Regions from separate parts of the Paraburkholderia sp. BR10923 genome, predicted to be linked through region 1. Evidence: predicted binding sites of a transcription regulator. Region 1 holds the regulator's gene; the other holds the start of a gene.
What was found. Region 1 encodes LexA, which represses DNA repair genes until DNA is damaged. Its sites were predicted from a motif close to ACTGTATNNNNATACAGT; they were not measured.
Positions count from the first base shown of each region.

Region 2: the regulator LexA is predicted to act here: its motif matches at 4,081-4,098, upstream of AB3X94_RS00220 (ATP-dependent helicase).

Region 1 covers NZ_JBFPKO010000008.1:156,135-165,770, forward strand. Annotated here, with positions in the region: gene AB3X94_RS17135 (2-hydroxy-3-oxopropionate reductase) at 1-53, shown strand, start outside; gene AB3X94_RS17140 (asparaginase) at 317-1,363, opposite strand; gene AB3X94_RS17145 (CysB family HTH-type transcriptional regulator) at 1,417-2,343, opposite strand; gene AB3X94_RS17150 (sulfate/molybdate ABC transporter ATP-binding protein) at 2,465-3,523, opposite strand; gene cysW (sulfate ABC transporter permease subunit CysW) at 3,524-4,528, opposite strand; gene cysT (sulfate ABC transporter permease subunit CysT) at 4,525-5,421, opposite strand; gene AB3X94_RS17165 (sulfate ABC transporter substrate-binding protein) at 5,583-6,629, opposite strand; gene lexA (transcriptional repressor LexA) at 6,942-7,592, shown strand; gene AB3X94_RS17175 (hypothetical protein) at 7,703-8,047, shown strand; gene AB3X94_RS17180 (DUF2939 domain-containing protein) at 8,167-8,784, shown strand; gene AB3X94_RS17185 (universal stress protein) at 8,856-9,323, opposite strand.
Region 2 covers NZ_JBFPKO010000001.1:39,195-48,830, forward strand. Annotated here, with positions in the region: gene AB3X94_RS00195 (bile acid:sodium symporter family protein) at 1-522, opposite strand, end outside; gene AB3X94_RS00200 (MATE family efflux transporter) at 859-2,274, opposite strand; gene AB3X94_RS00205 (RNA-binding S4 domain-containing protein) at 2,572-2,790, opposite strand; gene AB3X94_RS00210 (hypothetical protein) at 3,149-3,667, shown strand; gene AB3X94_RS00215 (hypothetical protein) at 3,759-4,022, shown strand; gene AB3X94_RS00220 (ATP-dependent helicase) at 4,144-6,282, shown strand; gene AB3X94_RS00225 (DUF4088 family protein) at 6,313-7,080, opposite strand; gene AB3X94_RS00230 (AzlD domain-containing protein) at 7,407-7,730, opposite strand; gene AB3X94_RS00235 (AzlC family ABC transporter permease) at 7,727-8,488, opposite strand; gene AB3X94_RS00240 (AraC family transcriptional regulator) at 8,678-9,520, opposite strand.

The DNA.
Region 1 (9,636 bases):
CGAATCATGAGGTCGCGCAAACGCCGGATAGCGAGGAGGCGAAGGCGGCCTGAGGTCTGCCTTCGTGGTTCCTGTGTGATTGAGCTCGTCGTCGATTGCGCTGATGGCCGCTTCGGCGTCCGCGCGGCAATGATGAGCACAGGTGGGGCGCCCGTTCGTCGCCCGGCGGCTTCGGCTGCTGGCGCGGCGGAACGGGCAAATCGCGCCGCTCTGGGCTGAGAGCGGCAAGTGGGGTCCGCAGCGGCACCCGGCGACGCCGAGGAAGCCTTGGTCGGTCAGACGTCGTCGTCGGGTGTCCGGCTGTCGGATTCGTCAATCAGTATGTATCGAACACCTTCTGCAACGCAGCCGGCGCCGTATGGCCCGCTGCCAGCGCCAGCATCAACAGCACGCGCGCCTTGTACGGATTCAGCGTACCCGCGCTGACGAAGCCGAGCGCGTCGTCGGCGGCGGCGCCGTTGCGCATCACATGCCCCGAGCCGACACGCGACGAGCGCACCACCGCGATACCGCGCGACACCGCCTCGGCGAGCGCCTGCTGCAACGCCTGATGGAACGAGCCATTGCCCGTGCCCGCGACGACGATGCCGCGCACGCCCGCGGCGACGAGCGCATCGACGGCAGTGCGCGACACACCCGCATAGCTCGCGACGATCTCCACGTGCGGCCACGCCGTATCGATCGCGAACTCGCTCGCAAGCGTATGCGCGCGCACCACGCCGCGCTGAAACTCGACGCGGCCATCCTGCACCCAGCCGAGCGCACCGATTTCCGGCGACTGGAACGCGTCGACCGCATAGGTGCTCGTCTTTACGACGTCGCGCGCGCTATGAATGCGGTTGTTGAACGCGACCAGCACGCCCTGCCCGCGCGAAGCCGCATGCGCCGCGACCGTCACCGCGTTCAGCAGATTCAACGGACCATCGGCCGATAGCGCCGACGCCGGCCGCATCGCCGCGGTCAGCACGACTGGCTTGTCCGACTTGACGGTCAGATGCAGCAGGTAGGCGGTTTCTTCGAGCGTGTCGGTGCCGTGCGTGACGACCACGCCGTCGACGTCGTCGCTCGCGAGTAGCGTGTTGATACGTTGCGCGAGCGTGGTCCACAGCGGCAGCGCCATGTCCTTGCTATCGACGCTGGCGATCTGCTCCGGCGCGATCCGCGCAACCGTCGACAGCGCCGGCACCGCCGCGAGCAACTGATCGACGCCGACGACGCCCGCCTGATAGCCGGACGTGTTGGCGGCGTCCGCTGCCGCGCCGGCGATCGTGCCGCCGGTCGCGAGCACGGCGATGCATGGCAACGCGGAAGTGGCGCCCGGCGTGCTGGGAGGAGTCGGGAGAGAGGAAGTCGAGGTATTCATGGCGGCGATTGTAAGCGATGCGCCGCGCGCCGCCATGCGTGAAAGCGCGAGGCCTAAGCGGCCTCGCGCAACTGCGCCGCGATATCGGTCTCGCTCAGCTGCGGTGCGAACATCTCGATCAGCCGATACGCGTACGCACGCAGGAACGCGCCCTTGCGCAAGCCGACGCGCGTCGTGCTCGCCTCGAACAGATGCTGCGTATCGAGCGCGACGAGTTCGGTGTCGCGCTTCGGGTCGTAGGCCATCGCCGCGACCACGCCGATGCCCATGCCGAGCTCGACGTAGGTCTTGATCACGTCGGCGTCGATCGCGGTCAGCACGACGTCGGGCAATGCGCCTGCTTTCGCGAATGCCTGGTCGATATGCGAGCGGCCCGTGAAGTCCTGGTCGTACGTGACGATCGGGAATTCGGCGATCTCGTCGAGCGTCAGGTTTTCACGGCCGACCAGCGGATGATCCTTCGGCACCACCACCACGTGATGCCACGAATAGCACGGGAACGTGACGATGTCGGGAAAGCGGTCGAGCGCCTCGGTCGAGATGCCGATATCGGCCTCGCCGTTGATGATCATCTGCGCGATCTGCTGCGGGCTGCCCTGACGCAGCGCCAGATGCACTTTCGGGAACACCGACGTGAACTGTCGAACCACCTTCGGCAGCGCGTAGCGGGCCTGCGTGTGGGTGGTCGCGACGACGAGGTGGCCGCTGTCCTGATCCGCGTACTGACGCGCGACGCGGCGCAGATTCTCCGCATCGAGCAGCATCCGCTCGATCAGCTGATGCACGGCCTTGCCCGGTTCGGTGAGGCCCGTCAGCCGCTTGCCGCGGCGAATGAAAATGTCGACGCCGAGTTCGTCCTCGAGATCCTTGATCTGCTTGGACACGCCCGACTGCGACGTGTACAGCACGTTCGCCACTTCGGTCAGATTCATGTTCTGCCGCACGGCCTCGCGCACGAAACGCAATTGCTGGAAATTCATCGATATGTCTCCGGTTCTGCCAGAGTTGAGTTATTAGAGCCGCCAAATGCCAAATGGAACCACTCAGTACGGCCGATACGTTTTTCTCCTGCTTCGAGCGCCGCACGGCGGCGCTGCCATCTCACTGCGCCGGAAACACCCGCAGCGCGCGCGGCACCGCGGTCACGCCGTCGCCGACCGCGAGTTGCAGATCACGCCACGTTTCGCGATCGAGTTCGGCTTCGAGCAGATTGCCCGCGCGACCGGCGAGCTCGACGCGCACCGAGCCGCCGAGCGTCACCACGCGCCGCACGTCGACGACGATGCCGTCGCGATGCCCGGCCGCCTGCCGATACAGCTGCAGGTCATGCGGCCGCACATAGGCGAACGCCGGACCGCTGAAACCCGCCGTGATCGCGACCGGCAGCGCGGCGCCATCGACGACGAAGCCTTGCGCATCGACGTTGCCGTGCAGACGGTTCGCCGCGCCGAGAAACTCGTAGACGAACGGCGTCTGCGGATGGTCGTACACGTCCTGCGGGCTGCCCACCTGCTCGACATGGCCGCGATTGAGCACGACGATGCGATCGGCCACTTCGAGCGCCTCTTCCTGATCGTGCGTGACGAAGATCGTCGAGATATGCAGATCGTCGTGCAGGCGGCGCAGCCAGCTGCGCAGTTCCTTGCGCACCTTCGCGTCGAGCGCGCCGAACGGCTCGTCGAGCAGCAGCACCTTCGGCTCGACGGCCAACGCGCGCGCAAGCGCGATGCGTTGCCGCTGACCACCGGACAGCTCCGACGGATAGCGTTGCGCGAGCCAATCGAGTTGCACGAGCTTCAGCAGTTCATGCACCTTCTCGCGAATCACCTTCTCCGACGGACGTTCCTTGCGCGGCTTCACACGCAGGCCGAACGCGACGTTCTCGAACACCGTCATATGACGGAACAGCGCGTAATGCTGGAACACGAAGCCCACCTCGCGCTCGCGCGCGCCGACCGCCGCGACGTCCTGACCTTGCAGCTCGACCTGGCCGCCGTCCGCGTATTCGAGGCCGGCGATCACGCGCAGCAGGGTCGTCTTGCCGCAACCCGACGGCCCGAGCAGCGCGACGAGTTCGCCCGGCGGAAAGTCGAGCGACACGTTGTCGAGCGCGACGAAATCGCCGAAGCGCTTTTGCAGGTTACGAACGGTGATACCCATTTACAGCTCTCCTTGCTTGAGCGGATGTCGCTGCGACGCAGGCGTGGCGTTGACGAAAAACGAATGAGAAGCGGACTGCGCGCTATTGGCCTGTGACGCATCGGCCGGCGCCGGTCCCGCATGCGCGGGCACCTCACGCGCCGCCGACAGTTCCGCCGACATATGACGCTCGGCCAGCAGCTTGAGCCCCAGTGTGACCAGTGCCAGCAGCGCGAGCAGCGAGGCCACGGCGAACGCGGCCGAGAAGTTGTACTCGTTGTAGAGGATTTCGACGTGCAGCGGCATCGTGTCGGTCTGCCCGCGAATATGGCCGGACACCACCGACACCGCACCGAACTCGCCCATCGCGCGCGCATTGCACAGAATCACGCCGTACAGCAGGCCCCACTTGACGTTCGGCAGCGTCACACGACGGAACGTCTGCCAGCCCGATGCGCCGAGCACGTGCGCGGCTTCTTCCTCGTCGTTGCCCTGCGCCTGCATCAGCGGAATCAGTTCGCGCGCGACGAACGGGAACGTGACGAAGATCGTCGCGAGCACGATGCCCGGCACCGCGAAGATGATCTGCACGTTGTGATCTTCGAGCCACGGGCCGAACCAGCCCTGCGCGCCGAACATCAGCACGTAGATCAGACCGGAGATCACCGGCGACACCGAAAACGGCAGATCGATCAGCGTGGTCAGCAGTGCCTTGCCGCGGAAGTCGAACTTCGCGATACACCACGACGCCGCGAGGCCGAACACGAGGTTCAGCGGCACAGCGATCGACGCGGTGAGCAACGTGAGCTTGATCGCCGACAGCGCATCCGGATCGGCGAGCGCTTCGAAGTAAAAACGCAGCCCCTTATTCAGCGCCTGATAGAACACCGCGGCGAGCGGCACGACCAGAAACAGCGCGAGAAACAGCAGTGCGACGCCGATCAGCAGCCAGCGCACCACGGGCGGTTCGCTGACCGGATCGGGGCGACGCGCACCGCTCGCCGGGTTGGTCGGAAGACGGCTCATTGCACACCTCCACCGATTGCCGCGACGCTCGTGGCCACTGGCGCCGGCCCCGCATTGCCGCGGCTCGTGCGCCGCTGCAGCCACCACTGCAGCGTATTGATCAGCAGCAGCATCAGGAACGACACGACCAGCATCACGACCGCGAGCGCGGTCGCGCCCGCATAGTCGTATTGCTCGAGCTTCGTGATGATCAGGAGCGACGTGATCTCCGACTTCATCGGCACATTGCCGGCGATGAAGATCACCGAGCCGTATTCGCCGAGCGCGCGCGCGAAGGCGAGCGCGAAGCCGGTCAAGAGCGCCGGGAACACGGCCGGCAGCACGACGCGGCGAAACGTGAGCCAGCGCGACGCGCCGAGGCACGCGGCCGCCTCTTCCTGCTCGCGCTCGAACTCCTCGAGCACCGGCTGCACCGTGCGCACGACGAACGGCAGGCCGATGAACGTCAGCGCGACTAGCACACCGACCGGCGTGAACGCGATCTTGATGCCGAGCGGCGCGAGGAACTGGCCGATCCAGCCGTTACCCGCATACACGGCCGCGAGCGAAATGCCCGCGACCGAGGTGGGCAGCGCGAACGGCAGATCGACGACCGCATCGACGATGCGCTTGAACGGAAACGTGTAGCGCACCAGCACCCACGCGACGAGAAAGCCGAACACCGCGTTGATCAGCGCGCCGCCGAGCGCCGAGAAGAACGTCAGCCGATACGACGCGAGCACGCGCGGCGACGCCACCGCACGCACGAACTGGTCCCAGTCGAGCGTCGCGGTTTTCAGAAAGGTCGCCGCCAATGGAATCAGCACCACGAGGCTCAAATAAGCCACCGTGATGCCGAGTGTCAGGCCAAAGCCGGGCAATGCGCTCGGCTTGCGGAAGGTCAACGTGGTCATGCTGGATACTCGTTCATGGTTGATGCTCGCGCGGTTGTTCGTGTTGCGGTGTTGCGGTGTTGCGGTACTACCGCCCTGCTGGCCAGCGGGTCCCGGTTAGCCGAAAGCGCGCCCATTGGGCGCGCCCTTGTTGCCTGTGCCCGTGCTTCAGGCGATGCTTGTTACTGCGGCTGATAAATCGAATCGAATACGCCGCCGTCCGCGAAATGGGTCTTCTGCGCGTTGGTCCAGCCGCCGAACGAATCGTCGATCGTGTACAGCTTCAGCTTCGGAAACTTCGCGGTCAGGTCGGCCGGCACCTTGTTCGAACGCGGACGATAGAAATTGCGCGCGGCGATCTCCTGCCCTTCCTCGCTATACAGAAAGTTCAGATACGCGTCGGCCAGCTTGCGCGTGCCGTGTTTGTCGACGACCTTGTCGACCACCGCGACCGGCGGCTCGGCCAGGATGCTCACCGTCGGCACCACGATCTCGAACTTGTCCGGACCGAACTCCTTCACCGACAGAAACGCCTCGTTTTCCCACGCGATCAGCACATCGCCGATACCGCGCTGCACGAAGCTGGTGGTCGCGCCGCGCGCGCCCGAATCGAGCACGCCGGCGTTCTTGTACAGCTTGCCGACGAACTCCTTGGCCTTCTGGTCGTTGCCGCCCGGCTGATGCTCGGCGTACGCCCACGCGGCCAGGTAGTTCCAGCGCGCGCCGCCGGAGGTCTTCGGATTCGGCGTCACGATCGACACGCCCGGCTTCACCAGATCGTCCCAATCCTTGATGTGCTTCGGGTTGCCCTTGCGCACCAGAAACACGATCGTCGACGTGTACGGCGAGGCGTTGTCCGGCAGACGCTTCTGCCAGTTCTTGTCGACGAGCCCCTTGTTCGCGATGGCGTCGATGTCGTAAGCGAGCGCGAGCGTCACGACGTCGGCCTGCAGACCGTCGAGCACCGAGCGAGCCTGCGCGCCCGAGCCGCCGTGCGACTGCTTGAAGGTGACGGCTTCGCCGGTCTTGGCCTTCCATTCTTTGCCGAATGCCTGATTGATGTCCTGATACAGCTCGCGCGTCGGATCGTAGGACACGTTCAGCAGCGTGGTGTCGGCGTTCGCGACGCCGCTTGCGCCCACCATGCCGAGCGTACCCGCCGCGCCGACGACAAGCGCCGTGATCAGTTTTCTGGTTCGAGCCGCGAGCCCCGTATGCCGATGGTTCATTTCAGTTTCTCTCCGCGTGATGGTCCGCTGATAAGCGTCTGGTGTTGTTTTGCGTCGCGGTCATGTGCACATGAGCGCTAACCCGGAAGCCAGTCTATCGAAGGGCTTTCATCATTAAAAATAATGTTTCTTCATTTTTTAATGCCCAAAAGTGGTAACGGCAGAGGCGCCGGCTGTTCAGACGCCGAAATCGTCGCCATGTCGCCGATAAACGACGCCCCAGCGCGCCCCTTGCGTCGAACTTAAAGTAAAGCTTGAAATGCGCCGAATACTGTATAAAAATACAGTCACCTGTTCATACATACAGTGGCCATGACCAAACTCACCGCACGACAGCAGCAGGTTTTCGATCTGATCCGCCGCGCGATCGAACGCACCGGCTTTCCGCCCACTCGCGCGGAAATTGCCGCCGAACTCGGTTTCAGCTCGGCCAATTCCGCGGAAGAGCATCTGCGCGCGCTGGCGCGCAAGGGCGTGATCGAACTCGCGGCCGGCGCGTCGCGCGGCATCCGCCTGCTGTCCGGGCAGGAGGATGCGCCGCACCAGTTCACGCTGCCGCATGCGGGCCTGATGCAGTTGTCACTGCCGCTGATCGGCCGGGTCGCGGCGGGTAGCCCGATCCTCGCGCAGGAACATATCTCGCAGCACTACGCGTGCGACCCGGCACTGTTCTCGAGCAAGCCCGACTACCTGCTGAAGGTGCGCGGCCTGTCGATGCGCGACGCCGGCATTCTCGACGGCGACCTGCTCGCGGTGCAAAAGCGCAGCGAAGCGAAAGACGGCCAGATCATCATTGCGCGGCTTGGCGACGACGTGACGGTCAAGCGTCTGAAGCGCCGGCCGAACGGCATCGAACTGATCGCCGAAAACCCCGACTACGACAACATCTTCGTGGAAACCGGCAGCGCGGATTTCGCGCTCGAAGGGATCGCGGTCGGGCTGATTCGCCCCAGCGAGTTCTGATCTTTGTTGCCGGAACGCTCGCGCCGGTTTGTCCGAACCAAGCCGCATTAACGCCCGCATTAACGCCCGCATTACGCCGCGCATTCAAGCCGCATCGTCTGGAGAGACTCATGGAACGCCTTGCCCGCCTGCTGCCTTTTCGCCAGTTCGGCCGTCTGCGCCATCTGCGCAAGCTCACGCCTTGCGCGCCGATCGACGCGCCCGCGGCGCGCACGCCGTCGCTGTTCGACGTGCCTGCCGAAGCTTGCGGTCTGCCGTCGTCGTTGCCGGCGTTTGCGCGCGTATCGCTGAATTCGGCGCTGAATGTCGCGGAGCCCGCGCGCCGCGCTCCGGTGCGGGTCTATCATGGACCGTCGCGACTGATCATGGTCGGCACCGTCGACGCCGTATGCCGTATGATCGATCGTTGCATAGCCGACGAAGCCAACGTGCACGGCGCGGTGTTCGAAGCCTGAGCGAATTCTGAGCACGCATGCAATAAGCACTTCGGATGTTCAGAGATTCGCGTGGGATGGGATCGTTTCGACCTCGCCGTGGTCGACGTTAGATCATCACTGACGTGGAGTCCCATTCGATGACAATTCCGAAACGAACACAGGGCAGCGCCACCCGGCCGCTGCTGATCACGCTGATCGTGGTGATCGTGATTGCCGCGCTGGGCTTTATTTACGCGTCACCGTATCTCGCGGTGAACAATCTCAAACGCGCGGCAGACGCGCGTGACGTGCAAACCGTCAATCAGTACGTCGACTTCCCCGCGCTGCGCGATAGCCTGAAGCAGCAGGTGGGCGCCATGCTGACGCACCGGCTCGAAGCGGATGCCGGGAACAAGATGGCCACGATCGGCGCGGTGATCGGCGTGACACTGATCGGCCCGCTCGTCGATGCCTATGCGACACCCGACGGCGTCGCGGCACTGCTGAACGGCATGCCGCCGCGCGGCACACCGGGCGAGCAACCGTCAGCACCGCCAGCCGCGGGCGGAGAAGCGCCGGCCGCATCGGCCGCGGGCGACACCACCACGCACGCAAGCGCGCCGCCGCCCGGGCGCCAAAGCACGGCCGGCTATCGGAGTCTCAACGAGTTTGTGGTCACGTACCGGCGCGGCGAAGGCAACGCGAACTATTCGGCTATCTTCCGTCGCGAAGGGCTGGTCACGTGGAAGCTCGCGGCGATCAATCTGAACGAGTGAGGTTCAAGCCGTGAACTGAAGAGATGCGCGGGCTGGCCATTGGAGCCAGCCGCGTGTCAGGTTTGTTCGTATTACGCCGCGGCCGCCTGCTGCTGCTCCTGCGCGGACGAGCACGCCACCAGAATGCTGCACGACACGCGGTCGAGCAGCGGCGTGTTGCCCGCCCCCATCCACCACCTCGACAAACCGGTCCGGCAGCGATGTCCCACCACCACGAGGTCGACGTGCAACTCGTTGGCAAGATTGGCGATCTCGTCGATCGGATGACCGAATGCGAAATGCCCCTGCGCGTTCACGCCTCGCTCGGTCAGCCAGTTCACGCCCTCCTGCAGAATTTCGCGGGCCGTTTTTTCGAAGCTTCCGCAGGCCACATCGGTCAATAAGCCCGCGCTTTGCGCGATGCTGGAACGCATGTCTACTACCGACAGCAGATGCGTTTCCGCCTTCAGGTCCAACGCCAGATCGGCGCCGCAACGCAGGGCTTTGCGGCCTTCGCGCGAGCCGTCGTAGCACAACAGGATTTTCTGGTAGCTCGCCATCTGTCTTCTCCCATTCGCGCGGAAAGCGCGGTCTGAATCAATCATGGTGCGCCGCAATTCGGCTTGCAAGGGATGGAAAACGCTAAGTGCATAGTCGGTGCGTGCTGAAGCCGTCTGCACAAGCGTTGGGCCACCTGGAGCAGTGTTCGCACACGTTTGCGGCACCGCAAAAGTTCGTATGCGAACGCATCGCATCCCCATGCATTACGCGTTCCCGGACACCCGCTCGCGTCAGTGGCCGATACCCTAGAATAAGCGGCCTGTGCGCAATGCGTGCGTCGCAGGTATGTTGTGTGTCTTGCGCGTACGTTAT
Region 2 (9,636 bases), on a different contig from region 1:
GACGACGAGACCGACGACGATCGGCAGCGCGACGATCTGCAGAATGCTCATCAGCATGCCGTGCACATCGACGGCGATCGACGCGTCGACGTAAAGGCGCGTGAGCAGCGGCGTCGCGAATACGCCGACGAGCGTCGACAGCGCGCTGATCGTCACCGACAACGCGACGTCGCCGCGCGCGAGATAAATCATCACATTCGACGCGGTGCCGCTCGCAACGCTGCCGACCAGCACCATGCCGGCGGTCAGGTCGGGCGGCATGCGCAGCGCCTTCGCGATGACCCATGCGGCGAGCGGCATCACGAGGTAGTGCAGCACGATGCCGGCGATCACGGGCGCGGGGCGCGTGAACACGCGCAGGAAATCGCCGGCCGACAGCGTGACGCCCATCGCCAGCATGATGATCGTGAGGAGCGTGGTGACGTGCGGCGCGACGCCGGAAAACGAGGCCGGCGAGAAGTACGCGGCGACCGAGACGAGCACAGCCCAGAGCGGGAACAGGCGGGTGACGCGGGCAAGCATGGCGGGTGGTCCTTGGTTGTGTTGTATCGCGAGAGAGCGGGGGCCGCGGCGCGGCCGGGTGTCGGCTGGCGTTGCGGCGTTCGTCGCGCCGAAGCGGGTGAAGCGGCTACGGCAAGCGCCGTGGCGAAAGCGCGGCAAACACGGGCGGCCAATCGAAGCCGCACGCGTCGCGGGCAATGGTGGGTGCTCCGGCGGCGCCAGTCTGGCTTTTGCCTTGGTGAGGCGCGCCGTCGTGCGGTTCCTGGCGCGTGAGCGCGGGTTAGCGCTCGCGTGCAGCGGCGGGCATTTTACCTTTTACAGTGAGTGCTTCAGGAGTGAGCCTTGCCGCTGCGCCGCTCAAACCGAGTGCGCGGGCGGTGTGATTGACGCCACTGTCGGCGGTTGCCGGCCGCTCAGCTTGTGAAAACGCAGTGTCATCAGCAGCGCGACGCTCGCGAGGCCTGCCGCCAGCCCCCACCACAAGCCGCGCGCGCCGAGGCCGGCGTGAAACGCGAGCAGATAGCCGGTCGGGAAGCCGATCACCCAGTAGCCGAACGCGGCGGCGATCATTGGGATGCGGGTGTCTTTCAGGCCGCGCAGACAGCCGGAGCCTACCGCCTGCATCCCGTCGACGATCTGGAAGATCGCCGCCACGCCGAGCAGCGAACTGGCGAGCGCAATGGTCGGCGCGTTGGCCGGATCGTCGAGATGCAGATACAGGCCGACGATCCAATGCGGCGCGGTGATCAGCACGAGACCCGACATCGACATGAAGCCGACGCCGAGCGCGAGCGCGACGAAGCCCGCGTGGCGCGCGGCGAGCGGCTGACCGGCGCCGGCCCAGTAGCCGACTCGCACATTGGCCGCCTGGCCGATCGACAGCGGCACCATGAACGCGACCGACGCGACGTTCAGCGCGATCTGATGCGCGGCCAGTTGCGATTCGCCGAGCAGGCCGACCATCAGGCCGGTGGCAAGGAACAGCGTCGACTCGACGCCGTAGGTGATCGCGACCGGCCAACCGATGCCGAACAGTTCGCCCATCAGCGGCAGCTTCGGCCGCGTCGCGACGACGAAATGCCGAAAGCGCGGCCGCAGATGCAGCAGCGCCATCAGCACGAGCGCGGTCAGCCACACGGTGATCGTGGTCGCGGCCGCCGAGCCGAGAAAGCCGAGCCGCGGCAGCCCATACGCGCCGTGAATCAGCCCGTAGTTCAGAAAGCCGTTCACGCCGACGCTCAAGATCGACACCCACAGCAGCCGCCGCGCCGCGCCGATCGCCGGCAGGAACGAGCGCATCAGGCCGACGCCGATCAGGCTCGCGGGTGCGCCCCAGCGCAGCACCGCGGCGTATTGGCCGACGTTGTGCGCGAGCAGGCCCGGCTCGCCGAACGCGAGCAGGATGTGCGACGCGAACGACAACAGAATGAACGCCGGCACCGCCAGCAGCACCGACAGCAGGAAACCGGTCCAGTAGATATGCGGCACCCGGCCGTCGTCCTGCGCGCCGCGCGCGTGCGCGACGCTGACGCTGACCGACGTCAGCACGCCCTGCAGCAGCGTGACGACCACGAAAAAGAGGTTCGCGCCGAGGCCGCCGGCGGCGAGCGCGTCGGGGCCCAGCGAGCCGAGCAGAATCGTGTCGGTCACGCTCATCGCCATCTGCGACAGTTGCGCGATCGCGAGCGGCGCGGCGAGCCGCGCGGTGTCGGCCGCGTGGCGGGATAGGGTCGGCGGCCGGCTGGCCGCGTGGGCGAAGCTGGGTTGAGTCATCGAATGCCTGGCGGCGAAAGTTGGCCACTGCGGCGGCAACCGCAGTGGCGACAGGGAGAGGCGGGCGCAAGCGGCGCCGCATTGCATCGCGCCGCGCTCCGACGGGCGATGGAGCGGCGGGGCAGCGGGCGGAGAAATTCCGCGGCGCGGCGGCGAGCCGGTCAGCCGACTCCTCGCCCGTGGCGCGGTCCGTCGCGTTTACCTGTCGAAACCGACAGCTTATTGCCTCGCCCGGGCGATGTCGATGGACAACGCACAGTTCCGGTGCGCGGCGTCCCGCGAATTTCCGGAGTGGCGTCAGCCTTCGTGGACCGCGATCCGCGTGTCGCCGAGCAACACGACCTGGCCCGCGCGGATCTTGCAGGTCTTGCGGGTCTCGACCCGGCCATCGACCATCACGGCGCCGTCCGCGACCATCATCTTCGCGGAACCGCCGCTATCCGCGAGGCCCGTGATCTTCAGCAGATTGTGGAGTTCGACGTACTCGCCGGTCAGCGTGAAATTGAGATTGGGCATGGCGTTTGCACCTTGGGCACGGGTCGCGTTGGGGGTTCGCATCATAAAGCAAGTGCACGGCGGCGCGGCGGCGCGGGGCTGTCCCCGCCTGTGCTGGATGCATCGAGCGAGCCATCGCGCAAGCAAATGAAAGTAGATGTTATTCAGTTGTGGAGAGTGAAACGTTGCGTAACGCTGGTCGCACCAGACGGATTTCACTCCTAAAGTGCACCTCAGCAGCAAAGCCCGCTGGTATTCCGGGATCGCTCCCCGGCCACCCATCCAGCGACGCATAGACCGAGCGGGGCGCGTGGGCCATTCCGTCATCACGACGCCAGAGAGTCCGCCCGTGTCACAACTAAGTCTAGAGAGGATAGCCATGACCCAGATTCGTACGCTCCTGATCGGTACCGCCCTCACCGTTTTTGCCGCGACGTCCGCCGTCGCGCAGACCGCGCAGCCGGCAACAGGCATCGGCGGTCAGGCGCAGATCCAGAGCCAAGGGGCCGCCGAGATGGCGCCGCCGTCCGCGGCCGGCGCTCAAGGCATGCAGGCCCCGCCGTCGGCGCAAGGCATGCAGCAAGTCCCGGGCGCGCCCGCCGCGCAAGGCGTCGCCGCGCCGCCGCCGGGCCGTCTGACGGCTTCGGGCTCGACCGACCCGTTCGTACAGAAGCGCGACGCCGACGCGAAGGCGAACGCCGAGTATCGCGCGGCGAAGAAGTCCTCGAAAGCGGAACTGAAGGCTGAGCAGAAGGCCGCGAAGGACCAGTACAAGGAGCAGGTGCGCGGCGCGAAGCTGAACCAGAAGGCGGACAAACAGAGCGCCAACAACGAAATGAAGATAGAGATGGAAGGGCAGGCTGCCGCGCAGACCGACGGCGCGGACGTCAAACATTAAGCCCTGCTGGATGCCGCGGCGCGTGGGTCGGCGAGGCTCCCGCGCCGCGGGCGTCTGTCACTTTGCAAGCTGTGCCTAAGGGAGAATCCAGATGAACATCGACCGTTCCAGCCGAAACCGCATTTACGCCGCGCTGATCGCGGCTTGCCTGTCATCGGCCGTGCTCGCGCAGACCGCGGACCCGGCTTCGGCGCCCGCCACCCACGCGGACAAGAAGGCCGCGAAAGAGCAGGCGAAGGCCGACAAGAAAGCCGCGGTCGCTCAGGCGAAAGCGGACAAGACCAAAACCGACGCGCAGGCCGATGCCGACAAGGCCGCCGCCGAGGCCAACGTGAAGGACGCGAAGAAGCAGTAGTAGCGCGCAGTGTAGACCGCCAGGCAGGCGCCCAAAAAAGGGGCGCTTGTCGCATGGGGTTGTATGGATATACAGTATGCGTCGCATCCTGAAAATCCATCCAATCCGCAAAAACCGCTCAGTGTCCACCGTCGCCGAATCCGCTCCGTCGTTCGATACCGCCGCCTGGCTCGCCAAGCTCAACGACGCTCAACGCGAAGCTGTCGAATACGGGACCGACACGCCAGACGCGCTGCCCGGCGCGCTGCTCGTGATCGCGGGCGCGGGCTCCGGCAAGACCAACACGCTTGCGCATCGCGTCGCTAATCTGGTGGTGAAGGGCGCCGATCCGCAGCGCATCCTGCTTTTGACCTTCTCGCGCCGCGCGGCGCTCGAAATGACCCGCCGCGTGACACGCATCACCGGCGCCGCGGCTGCCACCGTCGGTGCACGCGCCGCGCTCGCGCAAGGCCTGACGTGGGCGGGCACGTTTCACAGCGTCGGCGCGCGGCTGTTGCGCGAATACGCGGATCTGATCGGCCTCGCACCCGCGTTCACGATCAACGACCGCGAAGACTCCGCCGATCTGATGAACCTCGTGCGCCACGAGCTCGGACTGTCCGCGAAAGAGCGGCGCTTTCCGGCGAAGGGCACCTGCTTCGCGATCTACTCGCGCGTCGTCAACACCGGTGCATCGCTCGGACAGGTATTGGACAGCGCGTTTCCGTGGTGTCGCGAGTGGGAGGACGATCTGCGCAGGCTGTTCGCCGCGTACGTCGACGCCAAGCAGAAGCAGAGCGTGCTCGACTACGACGATCTGCTGCTCTACTGGTCGCACATGGCCGCCGAGCCCAGCATCGCGGCCGATCTGTCGGCACGCTTCGACTATGTGCTGGTCGACGAATACCAGGACACCAACCGCCTGCAGGCGTCGATCCTGCTCGCGCTGAAGCCGGACGGCCGCGGCCTGACCGTGGTCGGCGACGACGCGCAGTCGATCTATTCGTTTCGCGGCGCGACCGTGCGCAATATCCTCGATTTCCCCACGCAGTTCGAGCCGCCCGCGAAGCAGGTCACGCTCGAGCGCAACTATCGCTCCACCGAGCCGATTCTCGCCGCGTCGAACGCGGTGATCGAACTCGCGAGCGAGCGCTACACGAAGAATCTGTGGACCGACAAGGCGTCGGCGCAACGCCCGCGCCTCATCACGGTCGCCGACGACGCCGCGCAAGCTCGCTACGTCGTCGAGCAGGTGCTCGAAGCGCGCGAGCAGGGCGTCAAGCTGAAGTCGCAGGCGGTGCTGTTCCGCGCCGCGCATCACAGCGCCGCGCTCGAGATCGAGCTCACGCGCCGCAACATCCCGTTCGTCAAATTCGGCGGGCTCAAATTTCTCGACTCGGTGCATGTCAAGGACGTGCTCGCGGTGCTGCGCTGGGCCGAGAATCCGCGCGACCGTGTCGCCGGCTTTCGCGTCGTGCAGCTGCTGCCGGGCGTCGGTCCGGCCACCGCGGCGAAGGTGCTTGACGACATCGTCGCGCGCGCGGACGGCGGCGATCCGGTCGCGACCGCGGGCGGTGTGCTCGCCGCGTTTGCGGCGCCCGCAAGGGCGCAGGAAGACTGGCATCCGTTCGTCAAGCTGATGTCGAGCGTGTATGGCCGGCAAACGCCGTGGCCCGCCGAGTTCGAGATGGTGCGGCGCTGGTACGAACCGCATCTGGAGCGCAATCACGAGGACGCCGCGATCCGTCACGCGGACCTGCTGCAGATGGAAAGCATTGCGGGTACCTATCCGTCGCGAGAGCGCTTCCTGACCGAGTTGACGCTCGATCCGCCCGACGCCACCAGCGACGAATCCGGCGTGCCGCTGATCGACGAGGATTACCTGATCCTGTCGACGATCCATTCGGCGAAGGGCCAGGAGTGGCGCAACGTGTTCGTGCTGAATGGCGTCGACGGCTGCATTCCGTCCGATCTGGGCACCGGCAGCGACGAGGAAATCGACGAGGAGCGGCGCCTGCTCTACGTGGCGATGACGCGCGCGAAGGAAGACCTGCATATCGTCGTGCCGCAGCGCTTTTACGTGCACAACCAGACCCATCTGGGCGACCGCCATGTGTGGGCGTCTCGCACGCGCTTCATCGCCACGCCGATGCTGCCGCTGTTCGACGCGTACGCATGGCCGCGCGTGCCGGCGGCTAGCGCGCCGAGCGCGGCCGGGCTCGCCGCGGCCGCGCAGGCCAGGATCGAGATCGCGGCGAAGCTCAGGAAGATGTGGGACTGAGCGGCCGGCGCCGCTCGGGTCAGCGGAAGCTCAACGCGGCTGCCGCTGCTGTTGCTGCGCGACCGGAGGCGGCGGCACGAAGAAATTGCGCAGCCATGCCGCGAGCCGCGAGAACACGTCGTACGGCTCCTCGACGAAAATCTCCGGCTTCAAAAGCCGCAGATACTCCATGATCTGCTGCGCTTCCTGCTTCTGGAACGTGCCGTGCGAAATGCCGAGCCGCAACAGCCCACGCAGTTCGCCGAGCTTCTCGCGCGCGGTGCTGCCGACGCTCGTCTCGCACGCGATCTTCGCCTCGTAGACGCGCTGGCGCAGCGATTCGACCAGCCGCCATGCCGGCGTCTGCATCACTTCCTCGAGCGCCTGGATGTCCTGCACCGTGCTCTTGATCTGCGAGGCGAGCGGATCGACCAGCGTCGCGTCGCCTTCCGCTTCCTTGACGATCGCGGCGGCCCAGTCGCGGCATTGCTTGGTGAGCTCCTCGGGCGTCCATTCCGAGCGCGCCGCGAAACCGAAGCCGAACTCGCTCGCCTGGCGCATCAGGATCGACACGACGTCGGGAAACTCCTTGTCGAGCGTGCGTTTGGCCCACGCGTACTGGCCGCCTTGCAGCATCCGCTGCACCGCGTGCTCGGTGAGCGGCACCATGTTGTCGAGCAGCTTCGCGCGCAAGAAATCTTCGAACGACGGCGTCGCGAACTGCGGATCGAGCTTCAGCGAGACCCGCAAAAAGGCCTCGAAGTCTTTGCGCAGCGAAGCGACGGTCTCGTCCTTCAGTTTCAGGGTGATTTGACCCATGTGTTATCCCGTTTAATGCGGCCGCGCGCGGCGCGCCGTCGCACGATCGCCCGGTCACTCCCGGACCGAGGCGACGCGACGCCGGCTGCCGACGCGCTCGATTTCAAGCTGTTGCCGCGTAACCAACGGGACGACTCCCGATGAGCGGACCTCGACTGCATATCGGCGGGGTGGCGGGAAACTTGAGGGCGGCCCGGCGACGGTTGCGGGCTTTGGAGGGAGGCTTCGGGCGCTTGCGCGCCTCGCTGCCGCTGGGAGAGGGGGGCGCGGTCCGCGATGCGTCGACGGACCGCTGACGAGTCGATGAGCGTGGAGAAAGGGCGCGCTTACTTCAGCACCACGCACTGCCACACGAAGAACACGACGAGACCGACTGCGATCGTCAGCAGCGGCCTGCGCGTCACGGCACTCACGACGATCGCGGCGAGCGCGCCGACCAGCTGCGGATTGCGCCAGGTCAACTCGGCGTTGTTGCCGTGCGGCGACACGGCCATCGGGACGATGATCGCGGTCAGCACGGTGACCGGCACGAAGCTGAGCGCCGTGCGCATCAGCGGCGGGAACACGAGGCGCTCGCCGAGCACGAATACGGCCGCGCGGATCAACCACGTAATCGCGGCCATGCCGACGATCAGAACGACGTAGTTCATCGCGTGGCCTCCACCGGACGGCGCGCGCCACGCAGGTTCAGACGCGACATCGACAGCAGCACGCCGACCGCGACTCCCGCGAACACCGCGCCGAGCAGGCCGAGCTTATACGGCCACGCTTGCCAGAAAAACGCCAGCGTGCCGGCGGTGACGGCCGCCGCGATATAGCGCAGCGCGACCAGTTGCGGCACGACGATCGCGATGAACGTCGCGACCATCGCGAAGTCGAGGCCGAGCGACTGCAGGCCCGGGAAGGCCGCGCCGAACAGCAGGCCGGCGACGGTCCACAGTTGCCAGTTCAGATACATCGCGACGCCGGCGCCAAAGAAGTAGTACGGACCGACGGTACCCGGCTCGCGATGCCGGTAGTGCTCCCACGCGACCGCGAAGACTTCGTCGGTGAGCAGCGCGCCGAGCGCCCAGCGCCAGCGCTTCGGCAGATGCGCGACGTGCGGCGCGAGCGTGGCGCTATACAGCACGTGACGCAGATTGACGACGAGCGTGGTCGCCCAGATTACGGCGAAGCTCGCATGTCCGGCGATCAGCCCGAGCGCGATGAACTGCGCGGAACCCGCGAAGACGACGAGCGACATCAACTGGCCGTGCCACAGATGCAGCGGGCCGGACGTCACGAGCGTGCCGAAAATGACGCCGAACGGCGCGGCACCGACCATCATCGGGATGATGTCGCGCGCGCCGGCGGCGCATTTTTTGAGATGACTGCCGCGGGTGGGCTGGCCTTGGGTGGAATCGGTCAATCTGAGCCTCCTTGATTTTCGGAAGCATAGCGACTGACGGGCCTTCGGACTTGTACGTTCTTGCGGCGGGTTGCTGGCGGGGGCTACGGCGTAGCGGGGGATGGCTGATGAAGGGCTGGCGCAGACAGGCGAATTGCGGCGCGATGCTCACTGCGTGCGGCGCACGCGACGGCGGTGCCGCATCGCGCGTTACGGGCCGCGCTGCGTTCCTTGCCATTGGCCCGGCGGCACGCCGAACATGCGCCGGAAATGCCGCGTGAAATGGCTCTGATCGGTGAAGCCACTTGCGGCGGCGACGTCGGTCACCGGGACGCCGGCGCGCAACGGCGCGAGCGCGCGCTGCAGGCGCACCTGATTGCGCCACGCATGAGGCGGTAGGCCGGTCGACTGCGTGAATAGCCGCGCCGCGTGGAACGGCGACAGACCCGCGGCCTTGGCGACCTCGGCGAGCGTCACCGGTTCGACGAGGTCACCGGTCAGCCGCTCCTGCATCAGTGCGACGCGGGTGTCGTCGGTCGCGACGCGCGCGGAGGCGGGGCGCGTCTGCGCATAGCGGACCAGCACGGTTGACAGTGCGTCGAGCATCGCGGCTTCGGCGGCGAGCGCGTCGTCGCCGGCTTCGAGCAGACGGTGGGCGTGCGCGAGCCGCATCGCGAGATCGGGATCGCGGATCACGCCGGGCGCAAACCACGGCAACGCCTGCGGCTTGCCGGCAACCTCGTCGGCAAGCGCGCGGAGGAACTCGACCGGCGCATACATCACGCGATACCGCCAGCCCGCCTCGACCGCCTTCGACCCCGTATGCAACTCGCCCGGATTGATGATCGGCACGCTGCCCGCTTCGGCGACATGGTTCTCGCCGCGATACCGATAGCACTCCGCACCCGCGACGATCACCGGGATCGTGTAGGCGTCGTGCCAATGCGGCGCGAACTCGTGGTCGTGGTATTCGGCGGTGAGCAGATCCGCGCCGGGCAGTAGCGGCGTGCGCCAGTAGTGGGCGGAATCGCGGAAACGAGAGGTGGCGGTCATGACGAAAGTCCAACTGGACCGGTCAGTTTAACGCGTCGTGGGCGGGGACGGCGGCGGGCGCGCAGGCGCGCAGGCGCGCCGCGTGCCGCTCGCGCCGTCAATTGACGGTACTTGCG